DNA from 4 places in the Pantoea sp. RCC30.1 genome. Region 4 is predicted to be linked to each of the others. Evidence: predicted binding sites of a transcription regulator. Region 4 holds the regulator's gene; each other region holds the start of a gene.

Region 1 (7,217 bases), on a different contig from region 4:
CCCAAAGACTTTAAACGGCTGATAGGTCACGTTGTTCAGAATGGTGCCCGCTTTAGTCAACTCGATGAACCCGATAATTGACGCCAGCGCTGTGCCCTTGATGACCTGTACAGCAAATCCCACCGTCGGCGCGATACCGATGCGGATCGCCTGCGGCGCAACCACCCGCCACAGCGTCTGACCAAAGGTCAGGCCGAGGCAGCGTGACGCTTCCCATTGCCCTTTCGGCAGGGCGCGGATGCTGCCGTACCAGATATCGATCAGAAAGGCGCTGGTGTAGAAGGTCAGCGCCAGCGAGGCTGCGGTCCAGGGCGCGACATCAATGCCGAACAGCCCGACGCCGAAAAACGCCAGGAACAGCTGCATCAGCAGCGGCGTGCCCTGAAACAGCGCGGTGTAACCGCGTATTACGCGCGTCAGCCACTTACGTTGCAGCAGACGCAGAAACAGCAGCGGCAGCGTCACCAGCGTTCCGCCGACAAAGGCCACCAGCGACAGCAACAGGGTCCAGCGCGCCGCCAGCAGCAGGTTGCGCAGGATGTCCCAGTCGGTAAAGGTCGTCATCATGATGGCTGCACTCCAAACCATTTACGGCCAATCGCCAGCAGCAGATGGCGCATCGCAATCGACAACGCCAGGTAGATCAGCGTGGTCACCAGATAGACCTCAAAACTTAAGAAGGTGCGCGACTGGATCAGGTTAGCGGCGAAGGTCAGCTCCTCATAGGAGACCTGCGACACCACCGATGACCCCAGCATCACGATGATGCACTGACTCACCAGCGCTGGATAAATGCGCTGTAAAGCAGGCGGCAGCACGACCCGCAGAAACGTCTGGCTGCGGGTTAATCCCAGCACCCGGCCTGCTTCCCACTGCCCTTTAGGTGTGACCTGGATCCCGGCACGGATAATCTCGGTGCTGTAGGCCCCGAGGTTGATCAGCATCGCCAGCAGCGCCGCCTCGCCAGCGGTGAGTTTCATCCCCAGCGCAGGCAGACCGAAAACGATAAAGAACAGTTGCACCACGAACGGCGTATTGCGGATCAGCTCGACATAGATGCCCCACAGGCGGCTCATCCAGCCAGGTTTGCCGCTGCGCAGAGCCGCGCCCGCAATGCCCAGCGCCACACCACCGGTCGTCGCCAGCACCGTCAGCTGGATGGTGACCCACAGACCGGAGAGCAGCTCCGGCCAGTAGGGCCACAGGGCGGGAAAGTTAAGTTGCCCGGTCATGAATCCGTCCTCAGGCGCCGAGGTTGGTGGGCAGCGGCGCTTTCAGCCACTCTTCTGACAGTTTATTCAGGGTGCCATCTTTGATGCCCTGCTCAATCAGCTCATTCACTTTCGCTTTCAGCGCAGGCTCATCTTTCTTCAGTCCGATAAAGCAGGGTGAATCTTTCAGCATAAACTGCGCGACGGGCGCTTTGGCCGGATTCTGGCGCGCAATAGCGGCGACGACCAGGTTACCGGTTGCGACATACTGCACCTGACCAGAGAGATACGCAGACAACGTAGTATTGTTATCTTCGTAGCGTTTCACCTGCGCATCTTTCGGGGCGACTTCGCTGAGCACCATATCTTCTACCGCACCGCGTGTGACGCCAATCGACTTGCCGCTCAGAGCCGACGCCGCTTTGATCTCATCGCCTTTCGGACCAAATACGCCCAGGAAAAACGGCGCATAGGCGCGGGTGAAGTCGATCACTTTCTCACGCTCGGCATTTTTACCCATGCTGGAGATAACCAGATCGACCTTGTCGGTTTGCAGATAAGGCACGCGGTTGGCACTGCTGACAGGCACCAACTGCAACTTAAGTTTCATCTGCTTTGCCAGATATTTTGCCGTGTCGATGTCATAACCCTGTGGCTGCAGGTCAGTGCCGACCGAGCCAAACGGCGGGAAGTCCTGCGGCACGGCGACGCGGATGACGCCACGTTTCTGGATGTCCTGCAGTTGATCGGCCAGCGCGCTTCCCGCTTGTGCCATCAGTAATGCCGCTGTCGCAACCGCCATTAAAACTTTTTTCATTATGCACCCCGGTGAGATTAACGTGAAACAAAAGATTCTTTGACATGCAATCTGCAACTAATGTGCCAACCCGGGCGGTAACAAAAAAAGGCTTAAACGGCAGAGAGTTCAGCAGAATTCGGGCGTAATCGGGGCGACTACGCCGAAGAGGCGGTGTTCTGAAATGGGGCAAAGCACCAAAAGGGTGCCTGTTAACGGTGCTCCAGCTCGTCGAACTGCTGATAAAGGTCGGCGATCTGATGAATACGCTGACGTCCCTGAGCCAGCATTTCATGCAGCAGGGCATTGGCGATCAGGTTAACCAGACTCATGGCCGCACTGTAACTGTCAAAGGCGGAAACGCTGTCCAGCGGCGTACAGAGCTGCCAGCGCGCCAGCGCAATTACCGTCTGCGCCTGCGGCTCACATAGCGCCAGCATTGGGACACCGGCAGCCTGCAGCTGCTGCATCAGCGGACGAATGATGCGCGCACGACGACGAAAGGCCATCACAATCACCATGTCATCCGACGTGATATCCACCAGCTCCTCAGCCAGCGTCTGGCCCGGCTGCGGCAGGATATGCACCTGCGCACGCGCCTGCACCAGTTGCTGGCGCAGATGCAGCGCTACCGGATAGGCGTTGCGCATGCCGATGATAAAGATGCGTTTTGCCTGCGCCAGCTGCTGGATAACCTCGTTAAAGTGCCGGGCATCCAGGCTGTTTACCCACTGCGTCAGATTTGCCATCTCCTGCTTGTAGTGGCGCGCCAGCAGCGTATTGCCCTGCACCGCATCACGATTATCGGTCAGCGGCATACCGCTCTGGCGCAGGATGCGTAACTCATCACGCATATCCTTGTACTTTTCGTAGCCCAGTCGCTTAAACAGCCGACTGACCGTGGCTTTCGACACGCCACTGAGCCGCGCCAGCTCGGCGCTGTTGTAGCTGATCAGGTCATCGAAGTGGTCAAACACGAAGTCGGCAATACGCTGCTCCTGCGGAGAGAGCTGGGGATAGTGACTTCTGAGTCGTTCATCAAGCTGTTTCATAAGGCGTCCTGTAACTTTTGTTTCAGCAGAAGCTAGCACAATTTACGCCAGGTTAATCGGCGCTTTGTCAGCCCGGGGTGAAAACTGGAACGGCTCTTGCTTTGTTATGGATTCTGTCACCCGGATAACGAGAAAAAGATGATTCAAAGCAACATGGCCCCGCAGGGGATGGCGGTGACGCCACACCATCTGGCGAGTGAAAGCGCACTCGCGGTGCTGCGTGACGGCGGTAATGCCATTGAAGCGATGGTCGCCGCTGCCGCGACTATCGCCGTGGTCTACCCGCACATGAATGGACTGGGCGGCGACGGTTTCTGGCTGATTCTGCCGCCTGGCGGCGATCCCGTCGCGATCGACGCCAGCGGTGCAGCCGGTTCGCTGGCTCACCGCGATGTCTACGCCGATCATCCGAAGATCCCGCATCGCGGGCCGAAAGCAGCGCTGACCGTGGCCGGAACGGTCAGCGGCTGGCAGGAGGCACTGACGCTCTCTGCGGAGATGGGCACCCCGCCACTGCCGCTGGCTCGTCTGCTGCGTGATGCGATTCGCTACGCCGCCGACGGCATTCCGGTGACCGCTTCACAGAGCGCCGCCACCGCGACGTTCCGCAGTGAGTTGCAGCATCAGCCCGGCTTCAGCGCCAATTTTATGCCCGATGGCGATGTGCCGCAGCCGGGCAGCCGTTTTACCCAGCCCGCACTGGCGAATACCCTGAGCCAGCTCACCGAAGAGGGACTCGACAGTTTTTATCGTGGCCCGCTGGCTCACCATATGGCCGATGAGATGGCCACGCTCGGCATGCCGGTCACGCTAGCCGATCTGCAGCAGCACCGCGCCCGCCGTACGACGCCGCTGCATCTCTCCCACAGCGAAGGCGACATCTGGAATATCACCCCACCGACGCAGGGCATGGTGTCGCTGGCGATCCTCGGCATCACCGATCGTCTGGAGATGGCGGAGGCTGACAGTGCGCAGACGGTGCACCGTATCGTAGAAGCCACCAAGAAAGCCTTTGTGCTGCGCGACAAACACATCACCGATCCGCGTCACGTCACCGAAGATTTGCAGGCGCTGTTGGACAGCGATCACCTTGCCACGCTCGCCAGTCAGATCACCGATGGTGAGGCGGCAGCCTGGGGAAATGGACGCGGACCGGGCGATACGGTCTGGATGGGCGTGATGGACAGCAGCGGTCTTGCCGTCTCCTTTATTCAGAGCATCTACCACGAGTTTGGCAGCGGTGTGGTACTGCCCGGCACGGGCATTACCTGGCAGAACCGTGGCGCGGCGTTCAGCCTCGATCCTGAACATTTGCTGGCGCTGGTGCCCGGCAAGCAGCCGTTCCATACCCTGAATCCTGCCGCCGCACGGCTGAAAGATGGCCGGACAATGGTGTATGGCGCAATGGGCGGAGATGGACAGCCGCAGACTCAGGCGGCGATTTTTACCCGCCATGTGATTCAGGGCCTGCCGTTACAACAGGCGGTCAGTGCGCCGCGCTGGCTGCTGGGCCGGACCTGGGGGCAATCATCAGACTCGCTGAAACTGGAAGGCCGTTTTGACGACGAAACGGTATTGATGCTGCGTCTGTGGGGACATGAGGTGGAGCTGCTGCCGGACTTCAGCGAATCCGTGGGCCATGCGGGCGCCATTGTGCGCCACAGCAACGGCATGTTTGAGGGCGCAAGCGATCCACGCAGTAACGGCAGCGCCGCCGGTTTTTAACAGGAGCGAATCATGAATCAACACGACTGGGCCAGCTACATCGGCCATATGGAGCAGATCCTGCAACTGGAACTGGATGACGCCCGCCGCGCTGAACTGCTGATCCAGCTATCGCGTATCGCGGAGATGGCCGCGCCGCTGATGGCGTTTCCGCTGGACGACCGTCTGGAAGTAGCAGGAGTATACCAGGCATGAGATTAGGTGACATTTCGATTCAGATCCTGCAACGGGCGATCCAGCAGGGTGACGTCAGCGCGCTGGAGGTGGCGAAGAGCACGCTGCAGGCGGTAGAGCAGCATAATCCGGCGCTGAATGCCTGGACGGAAGTGACCGGACCGCGCATGTTAAAAGAGGCCAGCGCGATTGATGCGCAGCGGCAACGCGGCGAAACCCTGCCACCGCTGGCGGGCATCCCGTATGCGGTGAAAAACCTGTTTGATGTGGCGGGTCACAGCACGCTGGCCGGTGCCAGCTTGTTCCGCGATCGCCCTGCGGCATCGGCAGATGCATTTGCCATCGGGAAACTGCGTCACGCTGGCGCACTGCTGTCGGGCATGCTGAATATGGATGCTTACGCCTATGGTTTTACCACCGAAAACAGCCACTATGGTGCGACACACAATCCGCGCGATCTGAGCCGCGTGGCGGGCGGCTCCTCAGGCGGTTCGGCGGCTGCCGTCGCCGCCGGGCTGGTCCACTTTTCGCTTGGCACCGATACTAACGGCTCGATTCGGGTGCCCGCGTCGCTGTGCGGTATTTTTGGTCTTAAGCCCACCTTTGGCCGTCTGTCACGCAGCGGCAGTCATCCGTTTGTCGCCAGTCTTGACCATATCGGTCCGCTGGCACGGCGGGTTGAAGACCTGGCACTGGTTTATGACCTGTTACAGGGCGCAGACCACGCCGATGCGTTTCAGGCCGTTCATCCTTTGGCCACCACGCTACCGGGGCTGTCACAGGGCAGCGAAGGATTACGCTGCGGCGTGCTGGGCGGTTTTTTTGCCCGCTGGTGTGATGAGGATGCCCGCGCTGCCGTCGCGGTGGTTGCGGCAGCGCTTGGGGCACAGGAAGAGGTACTGATGCCGGACGCGGAGCTGGCCCGCTCGGCTGCGTTTATCATGACCGCCGCAGAGGGCGGCAATCACTATCTGCCCGCCCTGCGTCAGATGCCGGAGCAGTTTGAACCGAACTCACGCGAGCGTCTGCTGGCGGGTGCCATGATGCCAGGTGCCTGGTATGTACAGGCGCAGCGTTTCCGTCGCCATTTCCAGCAGCAGGTGTTACCGCTGTTTGATCGCTTCGATGTGCTGATCGCTCCGGCGACCCCCTGCAGCGCGATCACCATCGGTCAGCAAACTCTGACGATTCAGGGTGAATCGCTGCCTGCTAAAGCAAGCATGGGGATGCTGACGCAGCCGATCTCCTTCCTGGGATTGCCGGTCTGTACCGTGCCACTGGCCACCCGAAGTGGCCTGCCGATTGGATTACAGCTTATCGCCCGTCCGTTTAACGAAGAGGCGGTGTTACGCGCCGCCTGGGCACTGGAACAACAAGGCGTTACGATACCGCAAATGAATATGGCAGGAGCCTGATGAACAGAGAGATTAATTTACCGCAGGTGCTCACCGAGGTGACGGCGCAGTTTTATCGCTACGAGCAGGCGCTCGTCAGCAATGACGTGGATGAACTGGATGCGCTGTTCTGGCATGACGCGCGAACCGTTCGTCTCGGCGCGGGTGAGAATCTGTATGGCATTGATGAGATTCGGGCCTTCCGTGCCGCGCGTCCTTCAGCCGGGTTGAACCGGGCGCTGCGAAACACCGTGATTACCACTTTTGGTGAGGATTATGCGGTCTGCAGCACTGAATTTACCCGCACCGGCAGCGATAAGATTGGCCGTCAGCAGCAAACCTGGGTGCGAATGCCCCACGGCTGGTGCATCGTGGCGGCGCAGGTCAGTCTGATGAGCTGACGGCATCCGGCGCTTCGCCCGGTTGAGTGGGGCAAGCGCCGGAACCGGCTTACGGTGCCGGGTGGGTAGCGATCCAGTGGTCAGCAATCTGCTGGCGGGTACAGATCCAGACGTCGTCGTGCTGCTGGATGTGATCGAGGAAGTTCTGCAGCGCGCGGAATTTGCCAGGACGCCCCAGCAGGCGGCAATGCATGCCGATCGACATCATCTTCGGCGCCGTTTCTCCCTCTTCGTACAGCACATCGAAGCTGTCGCGCAGATAGGTAAAGAACTGCTCGGCGGTGTTAAAGCCCTGCGGAGAGGCAAAGCGCATGTCGTTGCACTCCAGAGTGTAGGGGATAATCAGGTGCGGTTTCACCGTGCCATCCTGACAGGTGACCTGGGTCCAGAACGGCAGATCGTCGCCGTAGTAGTCACTGTCGTAGCTGAAACCGCCCTGCTCTACCACCAGCCGACGGGTGTTA
Region 2 (7,217 bases), on a different contig from region 4:
CTTACCGGTCAGACAGTTAACTGTCAGGTCGTTAGAACGGCTGTGAATACCGATAATCTGGCCTTCATAGACTTCTGCACCGTGACCCAGGAACAGCTTACCGCGGTCCTGCAGGCTGAACAGCGCAAACGCAACTGCTTTACCCTGACCGTTGGAGATCAATACGCCGTTCTGACGCTGGCCCACTTCGCCCGGACGAACGTCATCGTAGTGGCTGAAGGTAGAATAGAGCAGACCGGTACCGGAAGTCATGGTCATGAATTCGTTACGGAAGCCGATCAGGCCACGGCTTGGGATCACGTAGTCGAGACGTACGCGGCCTTTACCATCCGGATCCATGTTTTTCAGATCGCCCTTACGCTCACCCATGGCTTGCATGACTGAACCCTGACTGCTCTCTTCGATATCCAGCGTGACGTTCTCGAATGGCTCTTGTTTACGGCCATCGATTTCACGGAAGATAACTTTCGGACGGGATACCGCCAGCTCGAAACCTTCACGACGCATGTTTTCGATCAGAACAGAGAGGTGAAGTTCACCACGACCTGATACGCGGAAGGCGTCAGAATCTTCGGTTTCTTCAACACGCAGAGCCACGTTGTGAACCAGTTCTTTGTTCAGACGCTCAAGGATCTGACGTGAAGTCACGTACTTACCTTCTTTACCGCAGAACGGTGAGGTGTTGACGTTAAAGAACATGGTTACGGTTGGCTCATCGACGCTCAGTGCTGGCAGCGCCTGCACGTTCTGTGGATCACAGATAGTGTCAGAGATGTTCAGCTCGCCCAGACCGGTGATAGCAATGATATCGCCCGCTTCTGCCAGATCGCTGTCGATACGCTCAAGACCCAGGTGAGTCAGGACTTTACCGACTTTACCGTTACGGGTTTTGCCTTCGCTATCGATAATAGTGACTTGCTGGTTAGGCTTAACTTTACCGCGCTTGATACGACCGATACCGATCACGCCCAGGTAGTTGTTGTAGTCCAGCTGAGAGATTTGCATCTGCAGTGGGGCATCAGCCTCAACCTGCGGAGGCGCAACGTGGTCAACGATTGCCTGGTACAGCGGGGTCATATCGTCAGCCATGTCGGTGTGCTCAAGACCTGCAATACCATTCAGCGCGGAGGCGAAAATGATAGGGAAGTCGAGCTGCTCGTCAGTGGCATCCAGGTTTACGAACAGGTCAAAAACCTGATCAACAACCCAATCCGGACGCGCACCAGGGCGGTCTACTTTGTTGATAACCACAATCGGCTTCAGACCATGCGCGAACGCTTTTTTGGTCACGAAGCGGGTTTGCGGCATAGGGCCATCCATCGCATCTACAACCAGCAGCACCGAGTCCACCATGGACATGACGCGCTCAACTTCACCACCGAAGTCGGCGTGTCCTGGGGTATCAACGATGTTGATACGGTAGTCATTCCACTTAATGGCGGTGTTTTTTGCGAGGATGGTAATCCCACGCTCTTTCTCCAAATCATTGGAGTCCATCACGCGCTCTGTTGCTTCGGTACGGGCATCAAATGTACCGGATTGTTGCAGCAGTTTGTCAACCAGGGTGGTCTTTCCATGGTCAACGTGCGCGATGATGGCGATGTTACGCAAATTTTCGATCACAGCTTTGCCTCAGGCATTAGAAATAGCGCGTTATTGTACACTGATTAAGCGGAAGACTGAACACCATCACACTTTTCACTGAAAGTTTATTGAATAGACGCAAATTTGCCCTGTTCCCGGTGCAGAAAATGCACTAAGTTGGTCTTATGCACCAAAATAGTGCCTTAAGATCGCCATAAAGCACCACCATGGTGCAACGAAACCACGGTGGTGCAGCCGCTTTATGACAAAAAGGTGCAGCACAAGGCGATTTAAGCAACATCGGGAAAGTTGGCACAGAATTCGCTTTATCTAAATCAAGCGTAAACGCCAGTCAGATGTCGGTTGAAGAGCGTGCCGGAAGATGTTGGTCAGGGAGTTGTTTTCCCGCAACGGATTCCGGAAACGACGTTTCCTCGCCATGTAGATAATGAAAGACCATTTCCAGGAGAGTTGAGTATGTCCGCTGAACACGTTCTCTCGATGATGAACGAGCATGAAGTTAAGTTTGTTGACCTGCGTTTTACCGATACCAAAGGTAAAGAACAGCACGTTACGATCCCTGCTCACCAGGTTAATGCTGACTTCTTCGAAGAAGGCAAAATGTTCGATGGTTCGTCTATTGGCGGCTGGAAAGGCATTAATGAATCAGACATGGTGCTGATGCCTGACGCCACTACGGCGGTCATGGATCCTTTCTTCGAAGATTCTACACTGATCATCCGTTGTGACATTCTTGAGCCAGGCACCATGCAGGGCTACGACCGCGATCCACGTTCTATCGCTAAGCGCGCTGAAGATTACCTGCGCTCTTCCGGCATCGCGGATACCGTGCTGTTTGGACCAGAACCAGAATTCTTCCTGTTCGATGACATCCGTTTCGGTTCATCAACGTCCGGTTCACATGTGGCTATCGACGATATCGAAGCGGCATGGAACACCGGTAAAGAGTATGAAGGCGGTAACAAAGGTCACCGTCCAGGTCTGAAAGGCGGCTACTTCCCGGTTCCACCAGTCGACTCATCACAGGACATCCGTTCTGCCATGTGTCTGACAATGGAGCAGATGGGCCTGGTGGTTGAAGCGCATCACCACGAAGTGGCGACTGCGGGTCAGAACGAAGTGGCAACCCGCTTCAATACCATGACCAAAAAAGCCGACGAAATTCAGATCTACAAATATGTCGTCCACAACGTTGCGCACGCTTATGGTAAAACCGCGACCTTTATGCCGAAGCCAATGTTTGGCGACAACGGTTCGGGCATGCACTGCCATATGTCACTCTCTAAAGGTGGCCAGAACCTGTTTGCTGGCGATAAGTACGGCGGCCTGTCTGAAATGGCGCTGTTCTACATCGGCGGCATCATCAAGCATGCTAAAGCGATTAACGCCCTGGCGAACCCGACCACCAACTCTTACAAGCGTCTGGTCCCGGGTTATGAAGCACCTGTTATGCTGGCTTACTCTGCCCGTAACCGTTCAGCTTCAATCCGCATCCCGGTTGTTGCCAGCCCGAAAGCCCGTCGTATCGAAGCACGCTTCCCGGACCCAGCGGCTAACCCATATCTGGCGTTCACCGCACTGCTGATGGCTGGCCTGGATGGCATCATCAACAAAATCCATCCTGGCGATGCTATGGATAAGAACCTGTATGACCTGCCGCCGGAAGAAGAAGCTGAGATTCCAAAAGTTGCAGGCTCTCTGGAAGAAGCGCTGAATGCACTGAACGAAGATCGCGAGTTCCTGACCCGCGGTGGTGTATTCACTGACGAATCGATCGATGCTTACATCGAACTGCGTAAAGCAGAGATGGATCGCGTTCGCATGACGCCACACCCGGTTGAGTTCGAGCTTTACTACAGCGTTTAACTGGTCAAACGATTTTGTTGCCGTGGAAACTTTTAGCCCATCTTCGGATGGGCTTTTTTCTCCGCGAATTCACCGTTCATTCGCCCTCCTTTCGGCTTTAAGACTAAAATGCACCGGGTTGGTGCAGAGGAACGTTTTATGGCAACTGGCTCTCTGCCCGATGCAGGGCAGATTCTCAACGCTTTAATCAACAGTATTTTGTTGGTGGATAACGATCTGGTTATTCATTACGCCAACCCGGCGGCGCAGCAATTACTGGCGCAAAGCTCACGCAAACTGTTCGGCACGCCGTTACCGGAATTAACTGGCTACTTTTCGCTGAATATCGAGGTGATGCGAGAGAGTCTTGAGGCTGGCCAGGGATTTACTGACAGTGAGGTCACGCTGGTGGTAGATGGTCGCGCACACATTATGTCGCTGACCGCCCAGCGGTTACCCGATGGCTTAATTCTGATGGAGATGGCGCCGATGGATAATCAGCGTCGCCTCAGTCAGGAGCAGTTACAGCACGCCCAGCAGGTGGCCGCTCGCGATCTGGTTCGCGGCCTGGCCCATGAGATTAAAAATCCGCTGGGCGGATTGCGCGGCGCGGCACAGCTTTTATCCCGCGCCCTGCCCGATCCCTCGCTGAACGAATACACCAAAGTGATTATTGAACAGGCCGACCGGTTGCGGAATCTCGTTGATCGTCTGTTAGGGCCGCAGCAGCCGGGCATGCACATCACGCAGAGCATTCATCAGGTCGCTGAACGAGTGGTGAATCTGGTTTCGATGGAGCTGCCGGAGAACGTCTCGCTGGTGCGGGATTATGATCCCAGCCTGCCGGAACTGCCGCACGACCCCGACCAGATCGAACAGGTGCTGCTTAACGTGGTGCGCAATGCGCTTCAGGCGCTGGGCGACGACGGCGGCACCATTATTATCCGCACCCGCACGGCTTTCCAGCTGACGCTGCACGGCACGCGTTATCGCCTGGTGGCACGTATAGATATTGAAGATGATGGCCCCGGCATTCCGGCCCAGCTGCAGGATACGCTGTTTTATCCGATGGTCAGCGGACGTGAAGGCGGAACCGGTTTAGGCCTCTCCATCGCCCGTAGCCTGATTGATCAACATTCAGGAAAAATAGAATTTAACAGTTGGCCAGGACACACCGAGTTTTCGGTTTACCTGCCTATTCGCCAGTGAGGTTTCTATGCAACGAGGGATAGTCTGGATCGTCGATGACGATAGCTCCATCCGCTGGGTGCTTGAACGCGCGCTCACTGGAGCCGGTTTGAGCTGTGCGACTTTTGATAGCGCAAGCGAGGTGCTGGATGCCCTCTCGACCAAAACCCCGGACGTTTTACTGTCAGACATTCGCATGCCGGGTATGGATGGCCTGGCACTGCTGAAGCAGATAAAACAGCGGCATCCAATGCTTCCGGTCATCATAATGACAGCGCATTCGGATCTGGACGCCGCCGTCAGTGCCTATCAGCAGGGTGCATTCGATTACCTGCCTAAACCGTTCGATATCGACGAAGCGGTTGCGCTGGTAGAACGAGCTATAAGCCACTATCAGGAGCAGCAGCAACCGCGTAATCAGCCGGTCAGCGGACCGACCACCGATATCATCGGTGAAGCCCCCGCGATGCAGGATGTGTTCCGTATCATCGGACGGTTATCGCGCTCTTCGATCAGTGTGCTGATTAACGGCGAGTCCGGTACCGGTAAAGAGCTGGTGGCCCATGCGCTGCATCGCCACAGCCCCCGTACTAAAGCGCCTTTTATCGCGCTGAACATGGCGGCAATACCCAAAGATTTGATTGAGTCAGAACTGTTTGGTCACGAGAAAGGTGCCTTTACCGGGGCAAACCAGATTCGTCAGGGCCGTTTTGAACAGGCGGATGGCGGCACGCTGTTCCTGGATGAGATTGGTGATATGCCACTGGATGTGCAGACCCGTCTGCTGCGCGTGCTGGCCGATGGTCAGTTCTATCGCGTCGGTGGCTATGCGCCGGTGAAAGTGGATGTGCGTATCATCGCGGCAACCCACCAGAACCTGGAATTACGTGTACAGGAAGGCAAGTTCCGTGAGGATCTGTTCCACCGCCTGAATGTGATTCGTGTGCATTTGCCGCCGCTGCGTGAGCGTCGCGAGGACATCCCGCGTCTGGCGCGTTACTTCCTGCAGGTCGCGGCCCGTGAGCTGGGCGTGGAAGCGAAGATTCTGCATCCGGAAACCGAAACAGCCTTAACCCGGCTGCACTGGTCCGGTAACGTGCGTCAGCTGGAGAACACCTGTCGCTGGCTGACCGTGATGGCTGCGGGTCAGGAAGTATTGATTCAGGACCTGCCTGGGGAGCTGTTTGAATCCAGTACCCCGGAAAATCCAGTGCAGTCGCTGCCTGACAGCTGGGCAACGCTGTTGGCACAGTGGGCCGATCGCGCCCTGCGTTCCGGTCATCAGAATCTGCTCTCGGAAGCACAGCCAGAGATGGAGCGTACGCTGCTCACCACTGCGCTGCGGCATACGCAAGGCCACAAGCAGGAAGCGGCACGTTTACTGGGCTGGGGACGAAATACGCTGACGCGCAAGCTGAAAGAGCTTGGCATGGAATAAGCGGTTCGGTACGGGCTGGCGTGATCTGCCAGCCCGTTTCTTCAGATAACGCGGGAAAACTGCTGCTGACGTGCTTTCTGACGCAGATAGCGATCAAAGCACATACAGATATTGCGGATCAGTAACCGGCCAATCCCCGTCACCTCAAGCCCGCCAGCCGTTTGTACCACCAGCCCGTCAGCGATTAACGGTTTCAGCAGCGCCAGATCCTCAGCAAAATAGTCGCTGAAGCGAATGTTCCATTGCGCTTCTGTCGCGGCAAAATCCAGCGAGAAGTTACAAATCAGTGTCTTAATCACGTCACGCCGCAGACAATCATCATCGGTTAAGGCGATGCCACGCCACAGGCCATTTCCCTGCTGTTCCACACTGCTGTACCAGGTATTCAGGTCTTTCTGGTTCTGCGCATAACTGTCGCCAATCATGCTGATGGCAGAGACGCCAAGCCCCAGTAAGTCACTGTCGCCCTGCGTCGTGTATCCCTGGAAATTGCGATGCAACTGCCCTTCACGCTGCGCGATGGCCAGCTCATCCTGCGGCTTCGCAAAGTGATCCATTCCGATAAACTGGTAGCCCTGCTGAGTCAGCGTCGCGATGGTCTGCTGCAGGATATCCAGCTTTTGCTCAGCGGAGGGCAGTTCATCCTCTTTAATTTTACGCTGCGCCGCGAACATCGCCGGCAGATGCGCATAGTTAAACACGCTAAGGCGATCCGGGCTCAGTGCCAGGACCCGCTCCAGCGTCCAGGCAAAGCTGGCGGGAGTTTGCAGGGGCAAACCATAGATCAGGTCGATGCTGGTTGAACTAAAGCCCTGTTCACGGGCACGCGCCATCAGGGCAAAAATCACCTCTTCGTCCTGCACCCGGTTAACCTGTTCCTGCACCGATTTATTGAAATCCTGCACGCCCATACTCAGACGATTGAACCCCAGCGATCGCAGGTGATCAATCACATCCAGCTCAATTTCCCGGGGATCAACCTCGATCGACATTTCGGCATCATCGGCCACGCTGAAGTGCTGCTTCAGCAAACCCACCAGCCGCGAAATCTGTGCATTGTCGAGAAAAGTTGGCGTGCCGCCGCCCCAGTGAAGTTGCGTGACCTGACGCTGACGAAACAGCGGCGCACGCTGAATAATTT
Region 3 (7,217 bases), on a different contig from region 4:
CTGCTACGGCTGCTTCCTTCCGGATCTGACCGAGTTCACAAGCTAGCATTGCGGGAGAACCAACAGGGCCCCCATTGACAAGCCCTCTTTACGAGAGCGGGGGCATTATCTGGGAAGGAGGTGGCAATTGCAAGCGTAGTCGGGACAACCGTTGTTTTCTTGAACAACCGCCGCTTTGACGCTTTCACCGCCCTCTCCTCATGCTAAAGTTAAAACCCTATTCCTGATGAAATAAGCAGATGAAATAAGTACATGGATCAGCCTGACACTTTCCAGCAACGCATCTGGCAAATTGTTGCCGCTATTCCGTATGGCCACGTTAGCACCTATGGCGATGTGGCGTTGCTAGCCGGTTCGCCGCGCGCGTCACGTCAGGTCGGAGGCGTGCTGAGCCGCTTACCTGAAGGCACCACCCTTCCCTGGCATCGGGTCGTCAATCGTCACGGTACTCTTTCACTGCAGGGCGACAGCCTGTTGCGGCAGCGGGATGCGCTGGAAGCGGAAGGAATAGAGGTAAGTGATGACGGACAGCTCGATCTCGAGACTTATCGCTGGGATTTCAGGCAGGAAAAAGGGGCGACAAAGTCGCCCCGATAAATCAAATATGGGTTGGTGCAGGAACAGCAGCAGACGGCGTCACCAGAGTTGGTGAAGTCGAAGGAACGGTGGTCGCTGCGCCAGGCTGGGTTGGCATCGCCACTGACGGTACCGGTACCAGCAGCAGTTCAGCTTTGGTGCCGCCCTGGTTGATGACCGGCTTCACGCCTTCAGTCACAAACGTCAGCTTGCCGTCGATTGTGATAGCAGCACTTAACAGAATGCGTGCATTAGGCTGGATGTCAGCCGGATTAAACGGCAGCACGAACTGGAACGGTGCCTGCTTGCCTTCGGTACGCACTACACGCTGCGACAGCACTTTTGAAGGTGCGTCGGATACAGAGGCATCAGACAGCGTCACGGTTAATACCGCATCCGGCGGCAGCGCAATGCGCTGTCGGATATAGATCGAACCACTTACATTTGGCTGCGCAATCGCGGCCGTCTGTCCTGCAACCGCAGAACCCAGCGTTGGCGTCGGAACGGGCTTACTCTTGTCGGCGCATCCCGCAACAGCAACCGCGATAACCACGCCACTAAACACATGCCTGAGTTTCATTGATGTCGTCTCCATTTGATCAAAATGATTGTCGGCAGCGAATCCTGCTTACAGCGCTTCACTCGCCGTATGTCCTTAATTTTGGCACATATTCGAAATTTTGCCTGGCAGAGGCAAAACGGAAAGTCTGATTGACGTCAACTGGTCGGATCTTTCACACTGAGCAGGTCACTATATTGAGGAATGCGCCATGAGTCAGGCACTGCAAAATCTGCTGAATTTATTGAATCTGGAAAAACTGGAAGAGGGTTTATATCGCGGCCAGAGCGAAGATCTGGGTCTGCGCCAGGTTTTTGGCGGCCAGGTGGTGGGTCAGGCGCTGTATGCCGCTAAACAAACCGTCCCGGAAGATCGCTTTATCCACTCTTTTCACAGCTATTTTTTGCGGCCCGGCGATAGCCAGAAAGCGATTATTTATGATGTCGAAACACTGCGTGATGGCAAAAGTTTCAGCGCACGTAGGGTCAGCGCCATTCAGAATGGGCAGCCGATTTTTTATATGACCGCCTCGTTCCAGTCACCGGAAAGCGGGTTTGAACATCAGAATCCGATGCCGCAGGTGGCGGGACCCGAAAATCTGTTAACGGAACAGGCAATGGCGCAGAAAATGGCGCATATGCTGCCAGATAAGTTACGCGAGAAATTCATTGCTGAACGACCACTGGAGATCCGTCCGGTACAGATTCACAACCCTCTCCGGGGACATGTGGACAAGCCTGAACGCCAGGTCTGGATTCGTGCTAACGGCCCACTGCCCGCCGACTTGCGTATCCATCAGTACCTGCTCGGCTACGCTTCCGATCTCAACTTCCTGCCGGTCGCGCTCCAGCCGCACGGTAAAGGTTTTTTAGAGCCGGACATGCAGGTCGCCACGATCGACCATTCCATGTGGTTCCACCGCCCGTTCGACTTCACTGAATGGCTGCTCTACAGCGTGGTCAGTACCTCAGCGTCTGGCGCGCGGGGTTTTGTCCGGGGTGAGTTTTATAATCAGCAAGGTGTGCTGGTGGCCTCTACGGTTCAGGAAGGGGTAATGCGTCAGCGCAGCGCATAAAAAAAGGGGGCGATTTCTCGCCCCCGATTATTCTTTTCAGTGCCCACACATTACTGGTTGTAAGCGTTCTCGCCGTGGCTGTTTACATCCAGACCTTCACGTTCATGCTCTTCCGGTACGCGCAGACCGACAATCAGGTCAGCCAGCTTAAAGCCGATGAAGGCGACAACGCCTGACCAGACGATAGTCAGGCCCACGCTGAAGAGCTGAACCCAGACCTGATGGCCCATGGTGACGCCCTGTGCATAGCCAACGCCGCCCAGTGAAGAGGAGGCAAACACGCCTGTCAGGATACAGCCGACAATACCGCAGACGCCGTGCACGCCGAACACATCACAGGGATCATCCACGCGCAGCCATTTTTTCAGGGTGGTTACACCCCACAGTCCTGCCAGCCCGCCGACCAGTCCGATGATTAATGCACCGCCTACGCCGACATAACCGCAGGCTGGAGTAATTGCGACCAGACCGGCAATAAAGCCTGAACAGGCACCCAGCAGCGATGGCTTACCACGTACCGCCCACTCGCCAAAGGTCCATGCCAGTACAGCACCCGCAGTTGCGACGACGGTGTTCAGGAAAGCCAGTGCCGCGATTTCGTTTGCTGCAGATGCAGAACCGGCGTTGAAGCCAAACCAGCCAACATAGAGAATGGCGGTGCCGGTGAAGACCATCGGCAGGTTATGTGGCTTAAAGGCCTCTTTACCAAAGCCAGCACGTTTGCCTACCAGATAAGCACCCACCAGGCCTGCTACAGCAGCGTTGATATGCACCACGGTACCGCCAGCAAAGTCCAGCGCACCATCCTGAGCCAGGAAACCGCCCGCCCACACCATGTGCGCGATAGGTAAATAAGAGAGCGTCAGCCAGACACCGACAAAGATTAGTACCGCAGAGAAGCGGATACGTTCTGCGATGGAGCCGACAATCAGACCCACGGTAATACAGGCAAATGAGGCCTGGAACGCAACATGGATATACTGATAGAAGCTGCCCATTACGGCGGTCAGCTGAATGTTTTTCAGCATGGCCCAGCCAAAGCCGCCAAAGAAGGCGTTGCCTTCACTGAATGCCAGCGAGTAGCCATAGACCACCCACAACACGCAGACCAGCGAGAAGGTGACAGCGACCTGCGTCAGCATCGACAGAACGTTTTTGCCGCGAATCAGACCGCCGTAAAACAGCGCAATACCTGGAATTGACATAAACAGCACCAGTGCGGTGCAAATCATCATAAATGCGTTATCAGCCTTGTCCGCAACGGCAGGCGCAGCCATTGCGAGTGAGGGTAACAGTGCCAGGCTGGTGAGGCCCAACTTAGCTAAAATTTTATTCATTTTTATTCCATCCCATCACAGTACTGAGTCTTAATTACAGAGCGGCTTCATCGGTCTCGCCGGTACGAATACGGATGACGCGCTGCAGTTCAGCCACGAAAATTTTACCGTCGCCAATTTTGCCGGTGTAAGCCGCTTTACTGATGACATCCACCACTTCGTCTAACTGATCGTCAGCAATTGCGATATCAATTTTGACCTTCGGCAGGAAGTTCACGCTGTACTCTGCGCCACGATAAAGCTCTGCATGGCCTTTCTGACGGCCAAAACCTTTCACTTCGGAGACGGTCAGCCCCTGAATGCCGATAGAGGATAAAGCTTCACGTACATCCTCCAGCTTAAATGGCTTAATTACGACGGTAACCAGCTTCATTGGATCCCCTCCAGCGAGTAAATAGGTAATGTTTACGGACACGCAGGGATATAAGCAAAGCCTGTGCCAGAGTGTAAAACTGACGTTAATCAGTTATTCAGGCGAGACGGGGCAAGGGATGTTTTAAAGAAGAGTATAAAGAAAGGGGCCGGATAGCGGGGATTACAGAGGGGGCCTGCACTCCTTTGGTGCTAAAGGCATCAAAGGAGTGCATTTATACAGATTATTCTGATAAAGCTGCGCAAAAAAGGTGCAACTCAGCTTTCAGATGTTACAGGCACGCCCGACGCCAGATCTTCACCTGCCTGTTGCAGCTGATACATCTGCCAGTAACGTCCCTGCAGTGCCAACAGTTGCTGATGAGTGCCCTGCTCAACCACACGACCACGATGCAGCACCAGAATCTTGTCTGCGTCGATGATCGTTGAGAGGCGGTGAGCAATCACCACCAGTGTGCTGTGCTGGCGCAACCTCTCAAGCGTCTGCTGAATCGCCTGCTCGGTGCCGGAGTCGATATTGGCCGTAGCCTCGTCAAGGATCAGTATCTGCGGCAGATCCACCAGCACACGTGCCAACGCCAGCAGTTGCTTCTGTCCGACTGATAGATTATTACCCTGTTCGCCCAGCCGGGTATGAATTCCATCCGGCAAGGCATGTGCCAGCGGTGCAAGCTGCACCTGTTCCAGCACAGTCCAGACAGCCTCCTCGCTGATGTCGCGGCCCAGCCGCACATTCGCTAGCAGCGTATCGGCCAGCACCACCGGATCCTGCTGCACCATCGCAATACCACGGCGCAGCACGGCATGGCTCAGCACGCTAATTGGTCGGTCATCGATACGGATTTCGCCGCGCGTCACGGGGTAATAGCCCATAAGCAGGTTAGCCAGGGTGCTTTTGCCGCTGCCGGTATGACCCACCAGCGCTACGAACTCACGCGGTGCGACCTCAAGATTAATATCACTCAGTACATCGCGGTTTTCACGGTAGGCAAAACTCAGGTTGTTCAGTGTGATACGGCCTGACGCCAGTGGCTGCTGATCGGCACCATACTGCTGCTGCGCTGCATCCATCAGCTCGAAGATACGCTCACCGGAAACCACCGCCTGCTGCAGCATAGATTGCTGCGTAGTCAGTTCAATCAGTGGCTCATTCAGGCGCCCCAGGTAAGTAATAAAGGCATACAGCACCCCGACTTCAAACACGCCTGGCACCGAGAAACTAAAGAGGATCAGCAGCCCGCACAGCACCATCGCTGAGAACAGGCTCAACAGCGGACGCAGTAAAAAACCATCCAGACGCAGCGTTTCCATTCGCGCCAGATAGTGAGAGCGGCTCGCCTCGCCCATCCGCTCACCAAATCGCGCCTGCTGACGAAACTGTTGAATCACGCTCATGCCGCTGATCACTTCGTTAAAGCCGTTATTGATGTCCGCCAGATAGCTGCGAACCCGGCGGGCAATCGGTGTGCTGAAGCGTTGATAGATGAACATCACAATCAGTACCAGCGGGAAGATCATCATTGCTACCAGTGCCATGCGCCAGTCCAGGCTGAACATCGCCACCATCATGGCACCAACCAGTGCGGCGCTGCGCAGCACGGTGGAGACCACCGTGACGTAGAGATCGCGGATCACCTCGGTATCGTTCGTGACGCGCGATATAAGCTGTCCGACCGGCTGGGTATCAAAGGCGCTCAGCGGCTGACAGAGCGCCGCATTCATCACGTCGCTGCGCAACCGCTGGACCACACCGATAGCGGCACGGTTAAACAACAGCGCCTGCCAGTAATGCAGCCCGGCGGCCAGCAGCTGAAGCAGGATAAAACTGATCACCAGTCCGGCAACCAGACCCCAGGGCATCTGATGTTTCGCTACCAGGTTATCGATAAAGTAGCTGACCAGTACCGGGCCGGTCACTTCCGCTGCAGCAGCGATCCACAGCATCCCTACCGCCAGCGACAGGGATTTACGCCATGGCTTGCCATAACTCAGCAAACGCTTAAGGGTTGGCCACAAGCGTGCAGACTTAGCCATGCGGCACTCCTTTTTCATTTTCATCATCATCCAGCGCCGCTTCCAGTTGCTGGTAACGGTACATGTCACGATACCAGCCAGCACTGTCGGTCAGCGTGTCATGATCGCCTCGCTGTGCCACGCTGCCCTGCTGCAGCACCAGAATTTCACTGGCTTCCGTCAGTGCCGACAGGCGGTGCGCGCTGATAATCAGCGTGCGTCCCTGACCCCAGATGCGCAGGTTATGCAGAATTTCGTGTTCGGTACGTCCATCTACTGCGGAGAGCGCGTCATCCAGAATCAGGATTTCGGCATTCAGCAGCAGTGCCCGGGCAATCGAAAGACGCTGCTTCTGTCCACCGGACAGCATCACACCGCGCTCCCCGACTTCCGTTTCATAGCCCTGTGGCAGACGCAGGATATCGTCATGAACGCAGGCCAGCGTGGCCGCATGTTCAATTTCCTGCTGGGTTGCGCCAGGTTTCCCCAGCGCAATATTGTTCGCCACACTGTCTGAGAACAGGAATGGCGTCTGACTGACCACGGCCAGACGGCTGCGCCAGCTGTCGAGCCGCAGTTGCGGCAGCGGGATCTGATGATAGCGGATGTCGCCCTGCTGAATATCGAAGTGGCGCTGAATCAGGCTGAGCAGTGTGCTTTTACCACTGCCGGTTGGCCCACACAGACCCAGCATCTCGCCGGGTTTCAGCTGGAAGCTGACATCGCTTAACACCGGAGCCGCGCTGGCCGGATAGTGAAAGGCGCGAATCGCGACCTGCAGCGTGCCCGGCTCAGGTGGCAGTGACTTTTCGCCATCTTCCACCGCTGGCGCTTCCGCCAGCAGCGCGCCAATTCGGCTCCAGGCGGCACTGCCACGTTCGACAATATTAAACATCCACGCCAGCGCCAGCATCGGCCAGATCATCAGCCCGAGATACATGACAAAGCTGGTGAGTTGTCCCAGCGTCATCTGGTCATGCCATACCAGCCAGCTGCCGCCGCCAATCGCCAGCAGATTTGAGAAGCCGATAGCTATGTAGATAGTGGGATCGAAGCGGGCATCCACCCGCGCCACGCGCAGGTTTTTCTCGCCGGTATCGCGGGCGATGTCGGAAAACTGTTGCGACTGATGCTGTTCAAGGCCAAAGGATTTGATCATCCTGATGCTGGTCAGACTCTCCTGCGTCTGATCGTTAAGGCTGGAGAAGGCCGCCTGCGCCAGTTTGAAGCGGTGATGCAGCTGATTACCGTAGCGGTGGATCACGATGGCCATAATTGGCATCGG
Region 4 (7,217 bases):
TCAAAATCAGCGCCTGTCTCGCCAAACAGAACCTTAAACCGGTCGGAAATGGCATTGCCGGCCTGGGTTTTTACGCAAGGATTTTTCATGTTCGTAGCTTCTGCACTGCTGATCATCGGTTTGCTTTTACTGGCATATGGTGCCGATCGTCTGGTGTTTAGCGCCTCTATATTGTGCCGATCGTTTGGCATCCCGCCACTGATTATTGGCATGACCGTTGTCAGCATCGGCACCTCGCTGCCAGAGATGATCCTCTCCTTTTCCGCGGCGCAGCATGGCCAGATGGATCTTGCTGTTGGCACCGCGCTCGGCTCGAATATTACCAACATATTACTGATTCTGGGCGCCGCTGCACTCATGCATCCGCTCAGCGTCCATTCTAATCTGATACGCCGTGAATTACCGTTGATGTTGCTGGTTACCCTGCTCAGCGGATTCATGCTGTTTGACAATCAGCTTAGTCGACTGGATGGAATTGGCCTGATCGCCATTGCCGCTATTTATCTGATGGTGGTGATTCGCATTGCGCGTAAAGCCGAACAGGACAATAACGACACCCTGACCCGCGAGCAGCTGGCCGAACTGCCTCGTGAAGAGAGCGGAAATACCGTGGCCTTTCTCTGGCTGGCCGTCGCGCTGATTATTCTGCCGATGTCGACCCGGATGGTGATCGACAATGCCACCGCCTTTGCCGACTACTTTGGCGTCAGTGAACTGGTGATGGGCCTGACGCTGATCGCCGTGGGCACCAGCCTGCCCGAGCTGGCAACGGTGATTGCCGGCGCGCTGAAAGGTGAAGATGATATCGCGATCGGCAATCTGATCGGCGCCAACATTTATAATATTGCCATCGTGCTGGGCCTGCCAGCGCTGATTCACCCCGGCAGCGTCGACTATCACGCTTTCGCCCGCGATTACTGGGTGATGCTGGGTGTCAGCGTGCTGTTTGCCTTGCTCTGCCTGCTCCGTCGCCGACGTGTTGGCCGTACGGCAGGCTTATTTTTACTCTGTGGTTTCTTCGTCTGGGTGACGCTGCTCTGGATGCAGCCGGCATTCATGGACGGCTAACAAGGACAGACTCACTATGTCATATCAGCAACCAACAGCATTTGATTTCCAGCAGGCGGGAAAAACCGTCCTGCGCATCGAGCGTGAAGGACTGGAACAACTCGATCAATACATCAACGATGATTTCGCCCGCGCCTGTGCCCTGATCTACACCTGCCAGGGGAAAGTGGTGGTGATGGGCATGGGCAAGTCTGGCCATATCGGCAAAAAAATGGCGGCGACCTTTGCCAGTACCGGTACACCCGCCTTTTTTGTGCATCCGGCTGAAGCCAGCCACGGCGATCTCGGCATGGTCAGCAAAAATGATGTGGTTATTGCCATCTCCAACAGCGGTGAGTCGAACGAAATCCTCGCGTTGATTCCGGTATTGAAACGTCAGCACATTGCGTTGATCTGCATGACCGGCCGACCTGATAGTGCGATGGCCCGGGTTGCCGATGTACATCTGTGTGTCCATGTTCCGCAGGAAGCCTGCCCGCTGGGTCTGGCACCCACCACCAGCACCACAGCCACGCTGGTAATGGGCGACGCGCTGGCGGTTTCGCTGCTGGAAGCGCGCGGGTTCACGGCGGAAGACTTTGCCCTCTCCCACCCTGGCGGTGCGCTGGGCCGCAAACTACTGCTGCATGTGGCTGATATCATGCACAGCGGTGATGAGCTGCCGCACGTCACGCGTGATGCCTCACTGCGCGATGCGCTGCTGGAAATTACCCGCAAGAATCTGGGGCTGACGGTAATCGTCGACGGTCTGATGAAAATTGAAGGTATCTTTACTGATGGTGACCTGCGCCGCATCTTTGATATGGGCATCGATTTCCAGCGCGCCACCATTGGAGAAGTGATGACGCCAGGTGGCATCCGCGTCCGGCCAAACATGCTGGCGGTTGAAGCCCTTAACCTCATGCAGACCAAAAACATTACCTCAATTCTGGTGGCCGATGACGACCGTCTGCTCGGTGTGGTACATATGCATGACATGCTGCGCGCTGGCGTAGTCTGAACAGGAAGAGAAAATGCAACAGGCAACTCCCCCGATTGAAACCTGCTACGGCCCGGTCACTGCGGACTTTATGGCGCGCGCCAGCAACATTCGTCTGCTGATCTGCGACGTCGATGGCGTGATGTCCGACGGAGTGATCTACATGGGGAATAATGGCGAAGAGCTGAAGGCATTCAACGTGCGGGACGGTTACGGCGTGCGCTGTTTGCTGACCTCCGATGTGGAAGTGGCTATTATTACCGGCCGCAATGCCCGTCTGATGGAAGATCGCTGCAAAACGCTCGGCATCCGTCATCTTTATCAGGGACAATCCGATAAGCTTTTGGCCTATCGTGAACTTCTGGATAAACTGTCTCTTTCCGACGATCAGGTCGCCTACATCGGTGATGACCTGATCGACTGGCCGGTTATGGCGAAAGTGGGATTAAGCGTGGCGGTAGCGGATGCACATCCAATCCTGTTGCCACGCGCGCATTATGTCACGCGGATCGCCGGCGGACGCGGTGCGGTTCGCGAAGTATGTGACCTGATCTTAATGGCGCAGAACAAATTTGAGGATGCCAAAGGGCAATCAGTATGAGTAAAAGCAGGCGTTGGATAACGCTGATTCTGACCTTGATTGCACTGGTTTTGATCGGCTGGAATCTTACTAACCAGGATGACGATGCCACGCCAGTCGGGACGGGCAGTCAGTCGCCGACCTATACCAGTGCGGATTCACATACTGTGGTTTACAACCCGCAGGGCGCGCTGTCATATAAACTGGTCTCAGACAAAGTGACCTATTTCTCGGATGACGAGCTGAGCTGGTTCGAAAATCCGGTGATGACCACTTATGATGAGAACAAAATCCCTACCTGGACGCTACGCGCGGATAAAGCAAAGCTCACCAAAGATCGTATGCTTTATCTGTATGGCCATGTTGAGCTGAATACGCTGACGCAGGATTCTCAGCTTGAGCGTATCAAAACGGATAACGCGCAGATCAATCTTGTCACTCAGGACGTTACCTCTGATGACCAGGTGACATTGTATGGCCGCAGTTTTAACTCCACCGGCATGAAAATGCGCGGCAATTTACGGACAAAAAACGCCGAGTTAATCGAGAAGGTCAAAACCTCATATGAAATTCAAAATGAACAAAAATAGCCTGAAGCTTTTACTGGCCAGCATGTTGCTGGCAACCAGCGTTCCAGCGCTTGCCCTGACCGGTGACTCGGATAAGCCCGTCAATATTGACTCGCAGAATCAGGCGCTGGATTTGCAGGGCAATGTCGCGACCTTTACCGGCAATGTCATCGTGACGCAGGGTTCAATCAAAATCACGGCGGATAAAGTCGTGGTGACCCGTCCTGGCGGCGACAGCAAGAAAACCATCGTTGATGCCTACGGTAATCCCGCTACCTTCTATCAGATGCAGGACAGCGGCAAGCCGGTTCAGGGCCATGCCTCAAAACTGCACTACGAACTGGCTAACGATTTCGTTGAACTGACCGGCAATGCTTTCATTGAGCAGCAGGACAGCAACATCAAAGGCGATCGTATTACCTATCTGGTAAAAGAGCAGAAAATGCAGGCTTACAGCCAGGGCCAGAACAAGCGCGTCACCACCGTCCTGGTGCCGTCGCAACTTCAGGATAAAGGTTCGTCCAACAGCGGAAAGAAGAGTAACTGATAGCTATGGCCACATTAATCGCAGAAAACCTGGCGAAGGCATATAAAGGCCGTCGCGTGGTAGAAGATGTCAGTCTGCAGGTAAAGTCCGGCGAGATTGTCGGCCTGCTTGGCCCGAACGGGGCCGGTAAGACCACCACCTTTTACATGGTGGTGGGCATTGTCCCGCGTGACGCTGGCCGCATTGTTATTGATGATGAAGATATCAGTATCCTGCCGCTGCATGCGCGTGCGCGTCGTGGCATCGGCTATCTGCCGCAGGAGGCGTCGATTTTCCGTCGCCTCAGCGTCTACGATAACCTGATGGCAGTACTGCAGATTCGTGATGATCTGACCGAAGAGCAACGCCAGGATCGCGCCCGTGAGCTGATGGAAGAGTTCCACATCGAGCACCTGCGCGACAGCATGGGTCAGGCACTTTCAGGTGGTGAGCGACGTCGAGTTGAGATCGCGCGCGCACTGGCTGCTAATCCTAAATTTATCCTGCTGGATGAGCCTTTTGCCGGTGTTGACCCGATCTCCGTTATCGACATCAAGAAAATCATTGAGCATCTGCGTGACAGCGGCCTCGGCGTGCTGATCACCGACCATAACGTGCGTGAAACCTTAGCGGTCTGTGAGCGGGCTTATATCGTCAGCCAGGGACGCCTGATTGCGCACGGAACACCTAATGAAATTCTTGCGGATGAGCAGGTTAAGCGGGTTTATTTGGGTGAAGAGTTCAGACTCTGATAAGGTGTCGTTAATACCGATGTTTACCTGGGAACGATTATCCTGTCTATGAAGCAAGGTTTACAACTCAGGTTCAGCCAACAGCTGGCAATGACTCCACAATTGCAGCAGGCGATTCGTCTGCTGCAACTCTCTACGCTTGAACTCCAGCAGGAGTTACAGCTTGCTCTCGAAAGCAATCCGCTGCTTGAGCAGACTGATCTGCATGAAGAGATCGACTCCCGCGAATCGTCAGAGTCTGAGGCGCTGGATACACGCGAAGCGCTTGAGCAGAAAGAGATGCCCGATGAACTGCCGCTGGATGCCACCTGGGATGAGATCTATACCGCGGGCACGCCTTCCGGCACCGGCACCGATTATCAGGATGATGAGTTACCGGTTTATCAAGGCGAAACCACGCAGTCACTTCAGGACTATCTGATGTGGCAGGTTGGACTGACGCCTTTCAGTGACACCGATCGCGCTATTGCCACCTCTATCGTCGATGCTATTGATGACACCGGATATCTCACCGTTTCGCTTGAGGAGATCCTCGACAGTATCGGCAACGATGAGCTTGAAGCAGATGAAGTTGAAGCGGTGCTGAAACGCATCCAGCGCTTTGATCCTATTGGTGTTGGCGCGCGCGATCTGCGTGACTGTCTGCTGGTTCAGCTGTCGCAATATGCGCCTGAAACGCCAATGCTGGCTGAAGCACGCCTGATCGTCAGCGAACATCTTGACCTGCTGGCAAATCACGATTTCCGCAGCCTGATGCGGGTGACGCGTCTCAAAGAAGAGGTGCTGAAAGAGGCGATGCTGCTGATTCAGTCGCTGGACCCGCGTCCGGGTCAGTCGATTAACACCAGCGAACCGGAATATGTCATTCCCGATGTGCTGGTGCGTAAGGTTGGCAGCCGCTGGACGGTTGAACTCAATGCCGACAGCGTGCCGCGCCTCAAGATTAATCAGCACTATGCGGCAATGGGCGGCGCGACGCGCAACGACAGCGACAGCCAGTTCATTCGCAGCAACCTGCAGGAAGCCCGCTGGCTGATTAAGAGTCTGGAAAGCCGCAATGATACGCTGCTGAAAGTGACGCGCTGCATTGTTGAGCAGCAGCAGGCGTTTTTCGAGCAGGGTGAAGAATTTATGCGTCCGATGGTGCTGGCGGATATCGCCCAGGCTGTTGAGATGCATGAGTCGACCATTTCCCGTGTGACCACGCAGAAGTATTTGCACAGCCCGCGTGGCATTTTTGAACTGAAGTACTTTTTCTCCAGTCACGTCAATACTGAAGGTGGCGGCGAAGCCTCCTCGACGGCGATTCGTGCCCTGGTGAAGAAATTAATTTCGGCGGAAAATCCAGCCAAACCCTTGAGCGACAGTAAACTGACCTCCATGTTATCTGATCAGGGGATTATGGTGGCACGGCGTACCGTCGCCAAATATCGTGAGTCTTTATCCATCCCGCCATCGAACCAGCGTAAGCAACTGGTTTGAAAGAAATGAGAAGGAAGACCTATGCAGCTGAACCTGACCGGGCAACACGTTGAAATCACTGCGCCTCTGCGTGAATTCGTAAACGGTAAATTTGCCAAACTGGAACATTATTTTGAACATATCAATCAGGTCTATATTGTCCTGAAGGTTGAGAAAGTCACTCAGGTGGCGGACGCAACACTACACGTGAATGGTGGCGAGCTGCACGCCACATCAGAAGCGGAAGATATGTATGCGGCAATTGATGGGTTGATCGACAAGCTTGCCCGTCAGCTGACCAAACACAAAGATAAACTGAAAAAACACTAACCTTCACGCTAGCGACGCGCGCCTGGCGCGCAGAGCCGACAGGATGGGGCGGATAATCCGCCCCGTTTTGTCATCTGAGCAAGCGCCGTTTGTCTCGGGCGTTAAGACGCGCTGCGGTGAATGGCCTGGTGAACACGCAAGTGAAACGATAATGAACAACGATCTCACACTGGAATTGAGCACAGTGCTTTCGCCAGACTGCACCCGCAGCGGCGTACACTGCCAGAGCAAAAAACGTGCGCTGGAAATCATCAGCGAACTGGCCGCTAAGCAGCTCAACCTGCCGCACCAGACGCTTTTCGAAGCGATCCTGACCCGCGAACGCATGGGCAGTACCGGTATTGGTAACGGGATAGCCATTCCTCACGGCAAGCTGGAAGAGGATACGCTGCGCGCGGTTGGGGTGTTTATCAGCCTCGAACAGCCGATTGCGTTTGATGCCGTCGACAACCAGCCGGTCGATCTGTTGTTTGCCTTACTGGTCCCGGCTGACCAGTGCAAAACACACCTGCACACCCTGTCACTGGTGGCGAAGCGTCTGGCAGATAAAACGGTCTGCCGTCGTCTGCGTGCTGCGCAGAGTGATGAAGAGCTCTACGCCATTATTACGGAAGTCCAGACAGAGCAGTAACGCGTCTTTACCGGCCTGGAGCCGGTTTTAAAACGGGAGAGAAGGTCATGGTGCTGATGATCGTTAGCGGTCGTTCAGGCTCGGGGAAGTCAGTGGCACTCCGTGCGCTGGAAGATATGGGGTTCTACTGTGTTGATAACCTGCCAGTCGTGCTGCTGCCTGAGTTAGCTAACTCGCTGGCTGAGCGCAATATTTCGGCAGCGGTCAGTATCGACGTGCGTAACATGCCTGAATCCCCGGAAATTTTTGAAACCGCACTGAATAATCTGCCTGACACATTTTCACCTCAGCTGCTGTTCCTCGATGCCGATCGCAACACCC

What was found. The regulator sigma-54, encoded in region 4, starts transcription at its own class of promoters, with help from an activator protein. The targets are predictions, from matches to a motif close to GTTGGCACANNTTTCGCTNT.
Region 1: AC2LB6_RS08885 (gamma-glutamyltransferase family protein) is a predicted target of sigma-54. The motif match lies at 3,143-3,162, and genes of this name have one in related genera.
Region 2: glnA (glutamate--ammonia ligase) is a predicted target of sigma-54. The motif match lies at 1,893-1,912, and genes of this name have one in related genera.
Region 3: glnK (P-II family nitrogen regulator) is a predicted target of sigma-54. The motif match lies at 3,972-3,991, and genes of this name have one in related genera.

The regions. Positions count from the first base shown of each region.
Region 1 covers NZ_JBXUHX010000007.1:130,862-138,078, forward strand. The annotation lists gene AC2LB6_RS08865 (amino acid ABC transporter permease) at 1-564, opposite strand, end outside; gene AC2LB6_RS08870 (amino acid ABC transporter permease) at 564-1,232, opposite strand; gene AC2LB6_RS08875 (transporter substrate-binding domain-containing protein) at 1,243-2,028, opposite strand; gene hpxU (MurR/RpiR family transcriptional regulator HpxU) at 2,220-3,059, opposite strand; gene AC2LB6_RS08885 (gamma-glutamyltransferase family protein) at 3,198-4,784, shown strand; gene hpxX (oxalurate catabolism protein HpxX) at 4,797-4,979, shown strand; gene AC2LB6_RS08895 (AtzE family amidohydrolase) at 4,976-6,373, shown strand; gene hpxZ (oxalurate catabolism protein HpxZ) at 6,373-6,753, shown strand; gene puuE (allantoinase PuuE) at 6,803-7,217, opposite strand, start outside.
Region 2 covers NZ_JBXUHX010000029.1:8,999-16,215, reverse strand. The annotation lists gene typA (ribosome-dependent GTPase TypA) at 1-1,623, opposite strand, end outside; gene glnA (glutamate--ammonia ligase) at 2,062-3,471, shown strand; gene glnL (nitrogen regulation protein NR(II)) at 3,610-4,659, shown strand; gene glnG (nitrogen regulation protein NR(I)) at 4,667-6,076, shown strand; gene hemN (oxygen-independent coproporphyrinogen III oxidase) at 6,118-7,217, opposite strand, start outside.
Region 3 covers NZ_JBXUHX010000033.1:765-7,981, forward strand. The annotation lists RNA gene ffs (signal recognition particle sRNA small type) at 1-65, opposite strand, end outside; gene AC2LB6_RS20735 (MGMT family protein) at 253-597, shown strand; gene AC2LB6_RS20740 (YbaY family lipoprotein) at 599-1,156, opposite strand; gene tesB (acyl-CoA thioesterase II) at 1,347-2,210, shown strand; gene amtB (ammonium transporter AmtB) at 2,261-3,547, opposite strand; gene glnK (P-II family nitrogen regulator) at 3,582-3,920, opposite strand; gene AC2LB6_RS20760 (SmdB family multidrug efflux ABC transporter permease/ATP-binding protein) at 4,178-5,953, opposite strand; gene AC2LB6_RS20765 (SmdA family multidrug ABC transporter permease/ATP-binding protein) at 5,946-7,217, opposite strand, start outside.
Region 4 covers NZ_JBXUHX010000019.1:30,712-37,928, reverse strand. The annotation lists gene AC2LB6_RS16615 (hypothetical protein) at 1-89, opposite strand, end outside; gene AC2LB6_RS16610 (calcium/sodium antiporter) at 88-1,068, shown strand; gene kdsD (arabinose-5-phosphate isomerase KdsD) at 1,085-2,068, shown strand; gene kdsC (3-deoxy-manno-octulosonate-8-phosphatase KdsC) at 2,082-2,648, shown strand; gene lptC (LPS export ABC transporter periplasmic protein LptC) at 2,645-3,217, shown strand; gene lptA (lipopolysaccharide ABC transporter substrate-binding protein LptA) at 3,192-3,743, shown strand; gene lptB (LPS export ABC transporter ATP-binding protein) at 3,749-4,474, shown strand; gene rpoN (RNA polymerase factor sigma-54) at 4,523-5,956, shown strand; gene hpf (ribosome hibernation promoting factor) at 5,978-6,265, shown strand; gene ptsN (PTS IIA-like nitrogen regulatory protein PtsN) at 6,417-6,896, shown strand; gene rapZ (RNase adapter RapZ) at 6,944-7,217, shown strand, end outside.